Regions from separate parts of the Photobacterium sp. GB-72 genome, predicted to be linked through region 2. Evidence: predicted binding sites of a transcription regulator. Region 2 holds the regulator's gene; each other region holds the start of a gene.

Region 1 (3,218 bases), on a different contig from region 2:
ACTGCACGTTTCATGTCTTCGTCGGGGGAGGTGATAAGCGTAGGGAGAAAGCTAGTACAACCTGATTTTAGGTTGGCTTGGTGCATAATATCAATGGCTTCGGCGGTGGTTTCATTGTTGAACATCACCCCTCCACAACCATTTAATTGTAAGTCAATAAAGCCAGGAGAGAGGTTTGCACCATGAAGATCGATAGTGTCGATGCCATCGAGTAAATGATTAATCGGGCAGATTGCATGAATGTTCACGCCGTCAATAATGACGGCGTGGTTATTCAGCACTTCGCTACCGGTAAAAATATTACAGTTGGTAAGCGCGTACATGAATATTCCTTAATAGGATTAAAGGTGGTTAATATTTTCCGCTTCTAGTTCTTGGAAGTACTTAACGGTCTTCACTTTTAGCTCTTGAGTTGATGGCTCATCACAAACAATCATTGATTTAGGATGTAGCTGCAGTGCAGATACTGTCCATAGGTGATTGACACTGCCTTCAACCGCAGCTTGTAGTGCCTGTGCTTTGTTGTGGCCAGTGATAAGGATCATGACTTCTTCAGAATCAAGCAAAGTACCAACACCGATAGTTAGCGAGTACTTAGGTACTTGGTTGATATCGCCATCGAAGAAGCGAGAGTTAGCAATACGCGTTTCGTGCGTTAGTGTTTTGATTCGTGTACGAGATGCTAATGATGATGCTGGCTCATTGAAAGCAATGTGGCCGTCGTTGCCTACACCGCCCATGAATAGGTTGATTTTACCGTAAGATTTGATCTTATCTTCGTAACGTTGGCACTCAGCAACGTGATCTTCTGCGTTACCGTCAAGAAGGTTAATGTTCTCTTCTTGGATGTCAACGTGGTTGAAGAAGTTGTTGTACATGAAGTTACGGTATGATTCTGGGTGATCTGCAGGCATGCCTACGTACTCATCCATGTTGAAAGTAACAACATGTTTAAAGCTTACTTCACCAGCTTGGTATAGCTCGATAAGACGTTTGTAAGTTGCAAGTGGTGTACCACCAGTTGGTAGACCCAATACAAATGGACGCTCAGCTGATGGTTCGAATTTATTGATACGATCTGCGATGTAGCGAGCTGACCATAAACCAACATCTTTAGCGTTATTTAGCGGGATTAGTCTCACGTTGATACCTCGTTGAAGAAAGTTAAAACAGGAAAAATCTTAGCGACATAGCGCCTTTGTTTCGAATGATAAAATAAGTTTTATGATCGAGCTAGCAAAATCACTCAGTTCTAACCTCCGTCGGTGATTGAGATCACAAATGATGAGCTTTTAATTTGCGGGGCGAAATTAATTTCTTAAACTGCGAATAACTTAATACGGATAGCTTATAAACAGTTATTTAATTACATCTAAGAAAACCATAGGGGGAACTAAGGGTGAATATTCTTGGATATTTTCAAAAAGTAGGTAAGGCATTAATGGTGCCAGTTGCAGTACTTCCTGCAGCGGCAATCTTAATGGGTATCGGTTACTGGATTGATCCGAACGGCTGGGGTGCAAACTCTGCATTAGCTGCTTTCTTGATCAAGGCTGGTGCGGCAATTATTGATAACATGTCTGTACTGTTTGCAGTGGGTGTTGCATACGGCATGTCTAAAGATAAAGACGGTGCAGCAGCACTTTCTGGTTTTGTAGGTTTCCTTGTGGTAACAACGCTTCTTGCACCGGGTGCAGTCGCGCAAATCCAAGGTATTGACCCAAGCGCAGTTCCAGCTGCATTTGGTAAAATCAATAACCAATTCGTAGGTATCTTAGTCGGTATCGTATCAGCTGAGTTGTACAACCGTTTCTCAAACGTAGAACTACACAAAGCACTAGCGTTCTTTAGTGGTAAGCGTTTAGTACCAATTCTAACATCTATTGCTGGTATCGTTATTGCAGGTATCTTGATGGTTGTTTGGCCATCAATTTACGGCGGTCTAGTACATTTTGGTGAAAGCATCCAAGGTATGGGTTCTGTAGGTGCGGGTCTCTACGCATTCTTCAACCGTCTATTGATTCCTGTAGGTCTTCACCACGCACTAAACTCAGTATTCTGGTTTGACGTAGCAGGTATTAACGATATTCCTAACTTCCTAGGCGGCGCGAAATCAATCGCTGAAGGTACAGCAACTCCAGGTGTCACTGGTATGTACCAAGCTGGTTTCTTCCCAATCATGATGTTTGGTCTACCAGGTGCGGCACTTGCGATGTACCACACTGCGAAAGCGAAGAATAAAGAGCGCGTAGCATCTCTACTACTAGCTGCTGGTTTTGCATCATTCTTCACCGGTGTTACTGAGCCGCTAGAATTTGCATTCATGTTCCTAGCACCAGTACTGTACGTAATTCACGCAGCACTAGCGGGTCTATCTGTATACATCGCAGCATCTATGCAGTGGATTGCAGGTTTCGGTTTCTCTGCAGGTCTAGTTGATATGTTCTTGTCATCACGCAACCCACTAGCTGTTCAGTGGTATATGCTGATTGTTCAAGGTATTGCATTCTTCTTCATCTACTACTTTGTATTCCGCTTCGCGATTGTTAAGTTCAACCTTAAAACGCCTGGCCGTGAAGACGACGAAGAAGAGACTTCATCAGTTGCAGGTTCTGCAGAAACTAGCGAGCTAGCGAAGCAGTACTTAAAAGCACTGGGTGGTCACGGTAACCTAGAGAACATTGATGCTTGTATTACACGTCTACGCCTAACGCTAAAAGACAGCAGTCTTGCTAACGAGAAAACGTTAAAAGCACTAGGTGCGATGGGTGTAGTTAAACTAGGTTCAAATAACCTTCAGGTTATCCTTGGCCCTCTAGCTGAAATTGTTGCTGGCGAAATGAAGAAAATCCCAGCGTCAGAAGATCTATCTTCTGTAAAACTTCCATAATTACCTGAATTCTTCAGTAATTAAGTAATACCGCAAGACCTTTAATAAAACCGGCCTTATTATTTTCAAACATGGAATGATAGGGCCGGCATTTTGAGTACCCAACGTTTGGGCTCGTATTGATTTTCTCTTCACTTTTTTAGAAGAGATATCGGGAGAAAGGAATATATCATGACTATTAAACTTACGGCGTTAGCATCTTTTATTGCATTAGCGGTGACGGGTTGTGCAAGTAAAGGAAACAATGATCAAACTGTAGTAAATAACCTAGCGTCAAACCTAGATCTTAACTACGAAGTCGCTATTCAGCACGGCGCAGAAGAAGGCT
Region 2 (3,218 bases):
AAGCTTTGTTGTGATCCGATTTCGCGGTTTAAATAATGTCGATTTTCCGTATTTACTTTCCATGATCCAAGGCTCATTTATGTCACGTCATAACACGCTTGTCGTCCCTGGTGGAAAAATGAGTTTTGCAATGGAATTGATCATGCGCCCCCTTATCGAGAAACTGATTAATACAGGGAAAATCAGTTAAGTTTGCACAAACGAAAATAAATAGAAAAAAGGTTGGCACAAACACCAACCTTTTTCATCTCAATCATTATTAAGCAGTGATGATTTCATACGAATGAGTCAACTTAACCTTTTCACCAATCATCAAGCATACAGAGCAATATTTCTCTAAAGAATCAGCAATGGTGTTAGCCACTAAGGTTTCATTTAAATCAAAACCTGAAACAATAAAATGCAAATTGGCTGCGGTAAATAAACGTGGCGCTTGCTCTCGACGCTCAGCTGAAATAAGAACCTCACAACCCACAATATTTTGCGCTTGGGATTGTAAACCACTGACAACATCTACTGAGCTACACCCTCCCGCCGCCATTAATACCAATTCCATTGGACTTGGAGCTTTATCCCCTCCATTACCATCCATGACTACACTATGACCGGAGCTAGATTGACCTAAAAAAGTCATATCTTCTACCCATTTTACTCGGGACTGCATCGCTTAATCCTTATTCAAACGCCCAATAATTGTCTCTAGTCTTATTGATTAAATAATGAATGTAAATCCTAATTCTCCGCCTTAATAACAACTTTTTTCCTCTCTAAAAATCGTCGTAATAATCATTACTTATCGCACCACTTAAAATTATCTCGCCGCATTGTGATCCTGTGCACAGTTATCCATATGAAATGAACGAATCTACTAGATCAATATCAAGAAAAAGGCGCAGAAAAAGGATACACTCTAACTTATTCAAGTTAGCTTGCAGCCCAGCGGCTGAATGGATACCCTATCAGTAGGCAGTTTTTTTTCTCGTGATAAAAGTTAGAAAAGAAACCAATGCTGTTGGGCAACAAATGCAGAGGAAGTTAGTAATATGGTTCCAGGTAAACCGCAAACAGATCCAACTTTAGAGTGGTTTCTTTCCCATTGTCATATTCACAAGTACCCATCGAAAAGTACGCTGATCCACGCAGGTGAGAAAGCAGAAACGTTGTACTACATTGTGAAGGGTTCTGTTGCTGTACTAATCAAGGATGAAGAAGGTAAGGAGATGATCCTTTCTTACCTAAACCAAGGTGACTTTATTGGTGAGCTTGGCTTATTCGAAGAAGATCAAGAGCGTACTGCTTGGGTTCGTGCGAAAAGTCCTTGTGAAGTAGCAGAAATTTCATTCAAAAAATTCCGTCAGTTAATTCAGGTTAACCCTGATATTCTGATGCGCTTATCTGCTCAAATGGCAAGTCGCCTACAAGTGACAAGCCAGAAAGTAGGTGATTTGGCATTCTTAGATGTTACAGGTCGTATCGCACAGACATTGCTAAATCTTGCAAAACAACCAGATGCAATGACGCACCCTGATGGCATGCAGATTAAGATCACTCGTCAAGAAATCGGTCAAATTGTTGGCTGTTCTCGTGAAACAGTGGGTCGTATTCTGAAAATGCTTGAAGAGCAGAACCTAATCTCTGCTCACGGTAAGACGATTGTTGTTTACGGTACGCGTTAATTTTTAACGTCTTTAACCGTACGAAAAAAGCCGCACACTGTTGCGGCTTTTTTATTTCTGATTGATTAATAATCCCCCCCATAAATACCTTTAAAAAGTGTGCCATTAATTAACTTGTATTGCTCAAATTAAATGCTAAATTCAAGCAATGAATGGACTTCATCTTTTTTTGGTTTTTATATGGATATTGAACGTTTTGCCCCGAATAGCTACACCACTGTACCTGGCGCTATCGCTCCTCAACCTACAACTATTGAGATGACAGGCTTTAGTGACCGTCGTTGTTATTTAGAACAGCAAACAGGTTTACGTCGCTGTCCTGTTGAAGACAGTGGTATTTGGGGATCTCCCCTAGATAATTAACAGATTTAAAAAAAGCAGCCAATTGGCTGCTTTTTATTGCATTGTTTACACTGTTCAAGAGTTATAAGTACTTTCAAAGATCTTATCTGCCGAAGCTTCTACAAATCCGGTATAAATCTCACCATCTGGCTGTAAATAACGTTTAGCAAACTCATAAAATCCGCCAGAGACCAACATCTCACCATCAGAAAACGTGACCATGACTTTATCAGCCATGGTTGCTGATTGCTCTAACATCACAGTAGGATCGCCTTTTACCGCACCTCCCGCCTGATTAATGTCAAAACCACTTGATTCGAGAAAATGGTTCACTTCAGAAATTTCATTAAATTGCTCAAGCTGATTAATATCAACAGTAAAATGATTAGCACCAAAACCATGCGCTGCCACCCACCCTGCATATTCACTTTCTGCATTTAAAAACTGATAACTATCACGGCTTAATTGCCATGGTTTACCTTGAGAAAGAAAAGCAGGATCAGCAAAATAAGCATCATCAACTTGATCGACAAGCTGACGTACTTCTGTTTGTAACTCTGTTGAACATAATCCTAATTGCAGTTCACTAATAAATACTTTAGGCGCAGCGGGATCGGGGTGTTCAAAGTGCTCTGCATATAACTTTTTCGCTTTGAAATGATATCGACCTTTGGGTTTATAACCTAACGCAATAAATGGAGCCGCTAATCTTGCTAAACCACATTTAGGTAGTGCAAAGGTACGCAACGCAATATGATCATTTCTAAGTGGCGCATCTTCGGTAAGTAATTGCCGAATATTCAGCGCTGAAGGGCATAATCGCTGAGTATAATCTTGCCATAACGCGGTAAATAATTGTTCCATGCTGCACAATCCTTACTGTAAGTAATACAGTGAACCTATTAGTCTCAGAGTGAAATACCCGGAGATAACTGCTCAGGTAAGCATGTTGCCTCACCTTCCATTGATGCCATTGGGTAAGCACAATAATCAGCAGCGTAGTAAGCACTTGGGCGTAAATTACCAGATGCTCCTGGGCCACCAAACGGTGCATCTCCACTCGCTCCCGTTAACTGGCGATTACGATTTACAATCCCCGCGCGAATATGATCAATAAAATATTGCCATTCACTATCATCGGTTGATACAAGCCCGGCTGATAAGCCATAACGGGTGTCGTTCGCAAGACACACGGCTTGA
Region 3 (3,218 bases), on a different contig from region 2:
CCAATGCGTTCGATCCCCTTTGATGTGGTGTGCTTGCTTGGCATGAATGATGGTGCTTACCCTCGAAATATTGCCCCTGAAGGGTTTGATTTAATGAATGGTCGCACTAAAGCGGGCGATCGTTCTCGTCGTGATGATGACCGTTATCTTTTCCTTGAAGCATTATTATCAGCGCAAGAAACCTTATATATCAGCTACGTGGGTCGCTCAATTCAAGACAACGCAGAAAAAATTGCGTCTGTGCTAGTCAGTGAGCTGGTGGAATATTGTCAGCAAGGTTATTGCTTAGAGGGGGATGAATCTCTTCCTGTCGATCAATCAGCCGAAAACATTAAACAAAAACTGATTGAGCACCATCCCTTAGTGCCATTTAGTCCGAGTGCTTTTATCGGGAGTAATAGCAGTTATGCCATTGAATGGCTACCCGCTGCTGCTCGTGAAGGGCAAGCGAGCCAACCTTTCCAATTAGGTGAACTTCCTCCAGAACCGATTGCCGATGAGCAACAACAAGTATTAGAGCTTGCTGAGTTGCAGCGTTTCTGGCGTTTACCGGTACGTTATTTCTTTAACCGTCGTTTGAAAGTCTACTTTGAGCCGCCAATGGGATTATTGGAAGATGATGAACCGTTTGTGCTGAATCATCTTGAAAGTTATCACGTTAAAGATGAGCTATTAGCATTATTGCTTGATGCTCAAATGACCAATAAAGATCCGGATCAGATCTTCAGTCATTTCGCTCAAGAGCAAAAAGCAGCGGGCAAGTTACCTGTAGCGGCATTTGGTGATATTGATTTAGATGCCAGTCGTCTAGCAGTACGTGAGTTAGTGAGCCAGATTGAGCCATTAATTCATGCGCCATTAGATGATCAGGAAGTGGCAATAACACTAACGATAAATGGTCATGCCGTATTACTTCAAGGTTGGCTGAAACAGCGCTATCAATCAGGTTTAATGCGTTTTCGTAGTGGTAAAGTGCGCTCGGTAGATTTACTCGCGGCTTGGTGTGATCACTTATGTTTAGCGATTAGCCAGCCAGAATTGAACCAGAAAACACATATTATTGGTACCGATAAGCACCTTGTCATTAATGCGATCGAAGCAAGTAAAGCACAAGGTTATTTACAAGAGCTTATCGAGTTGTATTACCAAGGTTTGAATCAACCTTTAGCGTATTTTCCGAAAACAGCACATGCAGGTATTCAAGCGTGTGTTGATAAGCAAGGTAACTGGAAAGACGATGAACAAACCATCGAGAAAGCCTACAGCAAAATGGCAGATTGTTTTAACGATGGTTACTTCTTTGCAGGTGAAGGCGCGGATGAATACATCAATCGAGTATGGACACATTGGAATGATGAACTTGCACAGAATAGCTATGTGTTGGCACTGAAAGTACTTCAGGCTGCGGTATTAAATAGTGAAGAAGTAAAGCCGGAATAAGGGGTAGTGTGGCCGCCAGCAAATCATTATTAGTTGTAGGGTGCTTGCTGTACGGCCACCGGTCCAGAGGTGACCAAGTTTCTGGCGCTGATACTAACCAACCGCTGTAATACAAACCGTGAGTAAGTTCTCACAATATTAGAATATAACAAGATTTGATCGCTCAATATTCGCTTATAAGTGTTTGATCACAGTAGTGATGTGAGCAAGATCACCTTGAGCTTCAAGGGATCATTGGAGTGATCGAGTTTTACGATATGGGACAAGTAAAATCATGACGGTACAAACGCAAACCAATATTTTGCAGCCAATGGCCTTTCCATTGCATGGTACACGTTTAATTGAAGCCTCTGCCGGTACGGGCAAAACATTTACTATTGCCAGTTTATACCTGCGTCTATTACTCGGTCATGGTAATGCAGAAACGCGTCATGCTGTTGAATTAACGGTTGATCAAATACTGGTGGTGACTTTTACCGAAGCGGCAACGGCAGAGCTTCGCGATCGTATTCGTGGCCGTATTCACGATGCGCGTTTAGCGTTTAGTCGTGGTGTGAGTGGCGATCCCGTTATAGCCCCGTTACTGCAAGAGTATCCCGATCATAAAGCGGCAGCCAATATTTTACTGCAAGCTGAACGTCAAATGGATGAAGCAGCTATTTATACCATCCATGGTTTTTGTCAGCGAATGTTGACTCAAAACGCGTTTGAATCAGGCTGTCGTTTCAACAATGAATTTGTCACCGATGAAAGCCAATTGAAGAACTTGGTGGTAGCGGATTACTGGCGTAGTCATTTCTATCAGTTACCACGAGCGCTTGCTTGCCAGATCCGTGATTTATGGTCATCGCCGCATGCGCTATTAAAAGATATTGGCAATAGCTTAACAGGTGCCCCCGTTAAACTTTCTGTAGCGGCTATGACGGCAAGTTTAGAGCAGTTACATCAGCAAAATATCGAACGCATTAATGAATTTAAAGCATTATGGAAACAGCACTTCGCTGATTTAGAAGCGTTAATTGCAAACTCTGACGTGAATAAACGTAGCTATACCAAAAAGAGCCTACCAACGTGGCTCGCTCAAGTGAATGAATGGGCTAATCAACCGACTGAGAATTATGATTTACCGGATAAATTAGAGAAGTTTCATCAACAGGAATTGATCACTAAAACCCCGACAGGTGAAGCACCACAGCATGCGGTATTTGTTGCGGTTGCAGATTTACTTGATAACCCAGCGACATTACGCGATCCCTTATTAGCGCACGCGATTGAACATTGTCGTATTTTATTGGCGCAGGCAAAAGCCCATAAAGGGTGGTTATCGTTTGATGATCTTTTAACGCAGTTAGGCGCTGCGATCGATAACGATCAAGATGATCTCTTGGCAAGTAAGATCCGCAGCCAATATCCAGTTGCGATGATCGACGAATTCCAAGATACCGACCCCTTGCAGTACGGTATCTTCAGTTCGGTGTATCACGATCACCCTGAATGCGGATTGTTTATGATCGGTGATCCTAAGCAGGCGATTTATGCGTTTCGTGGGGCAGATATTTTTACTTATATTCAAGCCCGTCGTCAGGTTCAAGATCATTACACATTAGGTACCAACTGGCGTTCAACGGCAGATATGATTGCGTCGGTAAATAGCGTCTTTGATACACCTAATAGCCCGTTTATTTATGATCAAGATATTACCTTTGATCCTGTTGGTCATAGTCCGAAAGCACCAGATCGTAGCTGGTGGCTAAACGGCGAACAACAACACGCGCTCA
Region 4 (3,218 bases), on a different contig from region 2:
GCAGAATCTAACCGCTTTATTGGTCATCTAAAGAAATAAGCTATCGACAAGGTGAGTCAGCGCCAGCGGCTCACCTTTTCTTTGCCCTAACTTCCCTGCCCGACACTTATCTTCAACCATTCGCCACAATCCCCCCATATTTCCACCCTTCAGATACAACAATCCCCCGATTGTTACCAACCGAGGGATTGCTTAATAACTAATGAAATTAATCAGTAATTACTTTGTACGACCAGCACGCTTACGATCGTTTTCAGTAAGAAGTTTCTTACGAATACGGATGCTTAAAGGTGTCACTTCTACTAGTTCATCGTTATCGATGAATTCTAGTGCTTGCTCAAGTGTGTACTTGATAGCTGGAGAAAGAGTTTGCGCTTCGTCAGTACCAGAAGCACGAACGTTTGTAAGCTGCTTACCTTTCAGGCAGTTAACTGTAAGGTCGTTAGAACGGTTATGAATACCGATGATCTGACCTTCGTAAACTTCGTCTGCGTGCTCAGCAAATAGACGGCCACGCTCTTGTAGGTTAAACAATGCATAAGTCAGTGCTTTACCTGTTGCGTTAGAAATCAATACACCGTTGTTACGCTGACCGATAGTACCGCCCTTGTGAGGACCGTAGTGATCAAACGTATGGTAAAGAAGACCTGAACCTGAAGTCAGTGTCATGAACTCAGTTTGGAAACCGATAAGACCACGAGAAGGCATCATGAAGTCCATGCGAACACGGCCTTTACCATCTGGTGCCATATCAGTTAGCTCACCTTTACGAAGACCGATATTTTCCATGATACCGCCTTGGTGCTCTTCCACCACGTCGATTGTCACAGTTTCAAACGGTTCCATTAGCTGGCCGTCTTCTTCTTTGATGATAACTTCTGGACGTGATACTGCTAGCTCGTAGCCTTCACGACGCATATTTTCGATCAGGATAGATAGGTGAAGTTCACCACGGCCTGATACGCGGAATTTATCTGGGTCAGCTGTTTCTTCAACACGTAGTGCAACGTTGTGTACTAGTTCTTTTTGAAGACGCTCTAGGATGTTACGTGAAGTAACGAACTTACCTTCTTTACCAGCAAACGGAGAGTTGTTTACTTGGAAAGTCATAGTAACTGTTGGCTCATCAACAGAAAGAGGCGTTAGCGCTTCAACACAGTTCTGATCACAAATAGTGTCAGAAATCTTAAGCTCGCCAAGACCTGTGATTGCAATGATGTCGCCCGCTTTCGCTTCTTCAACTTCATGACGCTCAAGACCTAGGTAACCTAGAACTGTACCTACTTTACCGTTACGCTTAGAACCGTCAGCACTTACGATAGTGACTTGTTGGTTAGCTTTCACTGTACCACGAGTAATACGCGCAACACCGATAACACCAACGTAAGAGCTGTAATCTAGCTGAGAGATTTGCATCTGTAGTGGGCCATCAACATCTACTGAAGGCGCTGCAACGTTATCAACGATAGATTGGAACAATGGTTCCATGTTCTCGCCAGTTTCGCCTTCTTCTAGTGTTGCCCAACCGTTTAGTGCTGATGCGTAAACCACTTGGAAGTCTAGTTGTTCGTCAGTTGCACCAAGGTTATCGAATAGGTCAAATACTTGATCCATAACCCACTCAGGACGTGCACCTGGACGGTCAATCTTGTTGATAACAACGATTGGCTTAAGACCGTATGCAAACGCTTTTTGCGTTACGAAACGAGTTTGAGGCATCGGGCCGTCAACTGCATCAACGATAAGCAATACAGAGTCAACCATAGACATGATACGCTCTACTTCACCACCGAAATCGGCGTGTCCAGGGGTATCTACGATGTTGATGCGGTAGTCATTCCAGTTGATTGCTGTGTTCTTAGCAAGAATGGTAATGCCACGCTCTTTCTCGATATCGTTAGAATCCATCACACGTTCTTCGGCTTCGCCGCGACCCTCTAACGTGCCAGACTGCTGTAGAAGTTTATCAACCAAGGTAGTTTTACCATGGTCAACGTGAGCAATAATTGCGATATTTCTTAATTTATCGATCGATTGATTAGACATTAGTTTCACATTCACTCAGAACATGCAGCATCTTCACTAGAGGCTACTTGATTAAAAAAACGGCTCATAATTTAACAGATTTTACGCCAAAACCCACGAAATATGTGATTTATATCACCAGCTTTTTTATGACCATGCTCTAGAGCCGCATTTTTACTCGCTTTTTGGCCTGATTTTATTTTTTTGAACCCTTCTATTCAGACCATAAATCCCCACTTAACCCTGTTTTCTCACTCCCTACGGATAAAAACATCATTAGAGGTACACAGTTCTCCTTTAATAATAAAAACTCTTTTTTAAGGAGATTATGAATTGACAATAATTTTTAACATCGCGATAGTAAGCATGTTCTATTATTGTTAACGACACATCGCTGCACCAAAACGGTGCATCAATGCATCAAGATAGTGCAAAAATGGATTAATTAAGCTTTAGCAATGCGTAAAAACCGCATTCTTAAAGCTTTTAAAAATTGGCATGGTTTTCGCTTAAGAACATTCAGAACTGCTCATTCTCAGAAATGAGCAACACTAGATTTGCGGCCATGCCCTTATATAACACCGGAGGTTACTCAAGATGTCAGTAGAAAACGTACTAGCGCTGATCCAGGAAAATGAAGTTAAGTTTATTGACCTACGTTTTACCGATACAAAAGGTAAAGAACAGCATATCTCGATCCCATCTCATCAAATTGATGCTGATTTCTTCGAAGAAGGTAAAATGTTTGATGGCTCTTCAGTTGCAGGTTGGAAGGGTATCAACGAATCAGACATGGTAATGATGCCTGACGCATCAAGCGCGGTACTAGACCCATTCACTGAAGACGCTACGCTAAATATCCGTTGTGATATTTTAGAGCCAGCAACAATGCAAGGTTACGACCGTGATCCTCGCTCTATCGCGAAGCGTGCAGAAGAGTTCATGCGTTCAACAGGTATCGCAGACACGGTTCTTATCGGCCCTGAGCCAGAATTCTTCCTATTTGACGATGTTAAGTTTAACACTGACATGTCTGGCTCTTTCTTCAAAATTGATGACGTAGAAGCTGCATGGAATACCGGTTCTGATTTCGAAGGCGGTAACAAAGGTCACCGTCCAGGTGTTAAAGGCGGTTACTTCCCAGTAGCACCTGTTGATTCATCACAAGACATCCGTTCTGCTATGTGTTTAAT

Evidence for each region. The regulator CRP, encoded in region 2, controls carbon source genes, mostly activating them, when cyclic AMP is high. The targets are predictions, from matches to a motif close to TGTGANNNNNNTCACA.
Region 1: the regulator CRP is predicted to act here: its motif matches at 1,265-1,280, upstream of nagE (N-acetylglucosamine-specific PTS transporter subunit IIBC).
Region 3: the regulator CRP is predicted to act here: its motif matches at 1,641-1,656, upstream of recB (exodeoxyribonuclease V subunit beta).
Region 4: the regulator CRP is predicted to act here: its motif matches at 2,150-2,165, upstream of typA (translational GTPase TypA).

Annotation. Positions count from the first base shown of each region.
Region 1 is NZ_PYNV01000001.1:522,358-525,575, reverse strand. Features, by position in the region: gene nagA (N-acetylglucosamine-6-phosphate deacetylase) at 1-323, opposite strand, end outside; gene nagB (glucosamine-6-phosphate deaminase) at 342-1,142, opposite strand; gene nagE (N-acetylglucosamine-specific PTS transporter subunit IIBC) at 1,400-2,890, shown strand; gene C9J40_RS02265 (beta-N-acetylhexosaminidase) at 3,062-3,218, shown strand, end outside.
Region 2 is NZ_PYNV01000010.1:144,455-147,672, reverse strand. Features, by position in the region: gene C9J40_RS12900 (phosphoribulokinase) at 1-190, shown strand, start outside; gene C9J40_RS12895 (OsmC family protein) at 260-664, opposite strand; gene crp (cAMP-activated global transcriptional regulator CRP) at 1,044-1,676, shown strand; gene C9J40_RS12885 (hypothetical protein) at 1,857-2,039, shown strand; gene C9J40_RS12880 (DUF1338 domain-containing protein) at 2,094-2,882, opposite strand; gene astD (succinylglutamate-semialdehyde dehydrogenase) at 2,927-3,218, opposite strand, start outside.
Region 3 is NZ_PYNV01000017.1:11,745-14,962, forward strand. Features, by position in the region: gene recC (exodeoxyribonuclease V subunit gamma) at 1-1,440, shown strand, start outside; gene recB (exodeoxyribonuclease V subunit beta) at 1,715-3,218, shown strand, end outside.
Region 4 is NZ_PYNV01000018.1:30,190-33,407, forward strand. Features, by position in the region: gene C9J40_RS17460 (DUF2959 domain-containing protein) at 1-39, shown strand, start outside; gene typA (translational GTPase TypA) at 220-2,046, opposite strand; gene glnA (glutamate--ammonia ligase) at 2,623-3,218, shown strand, end outside.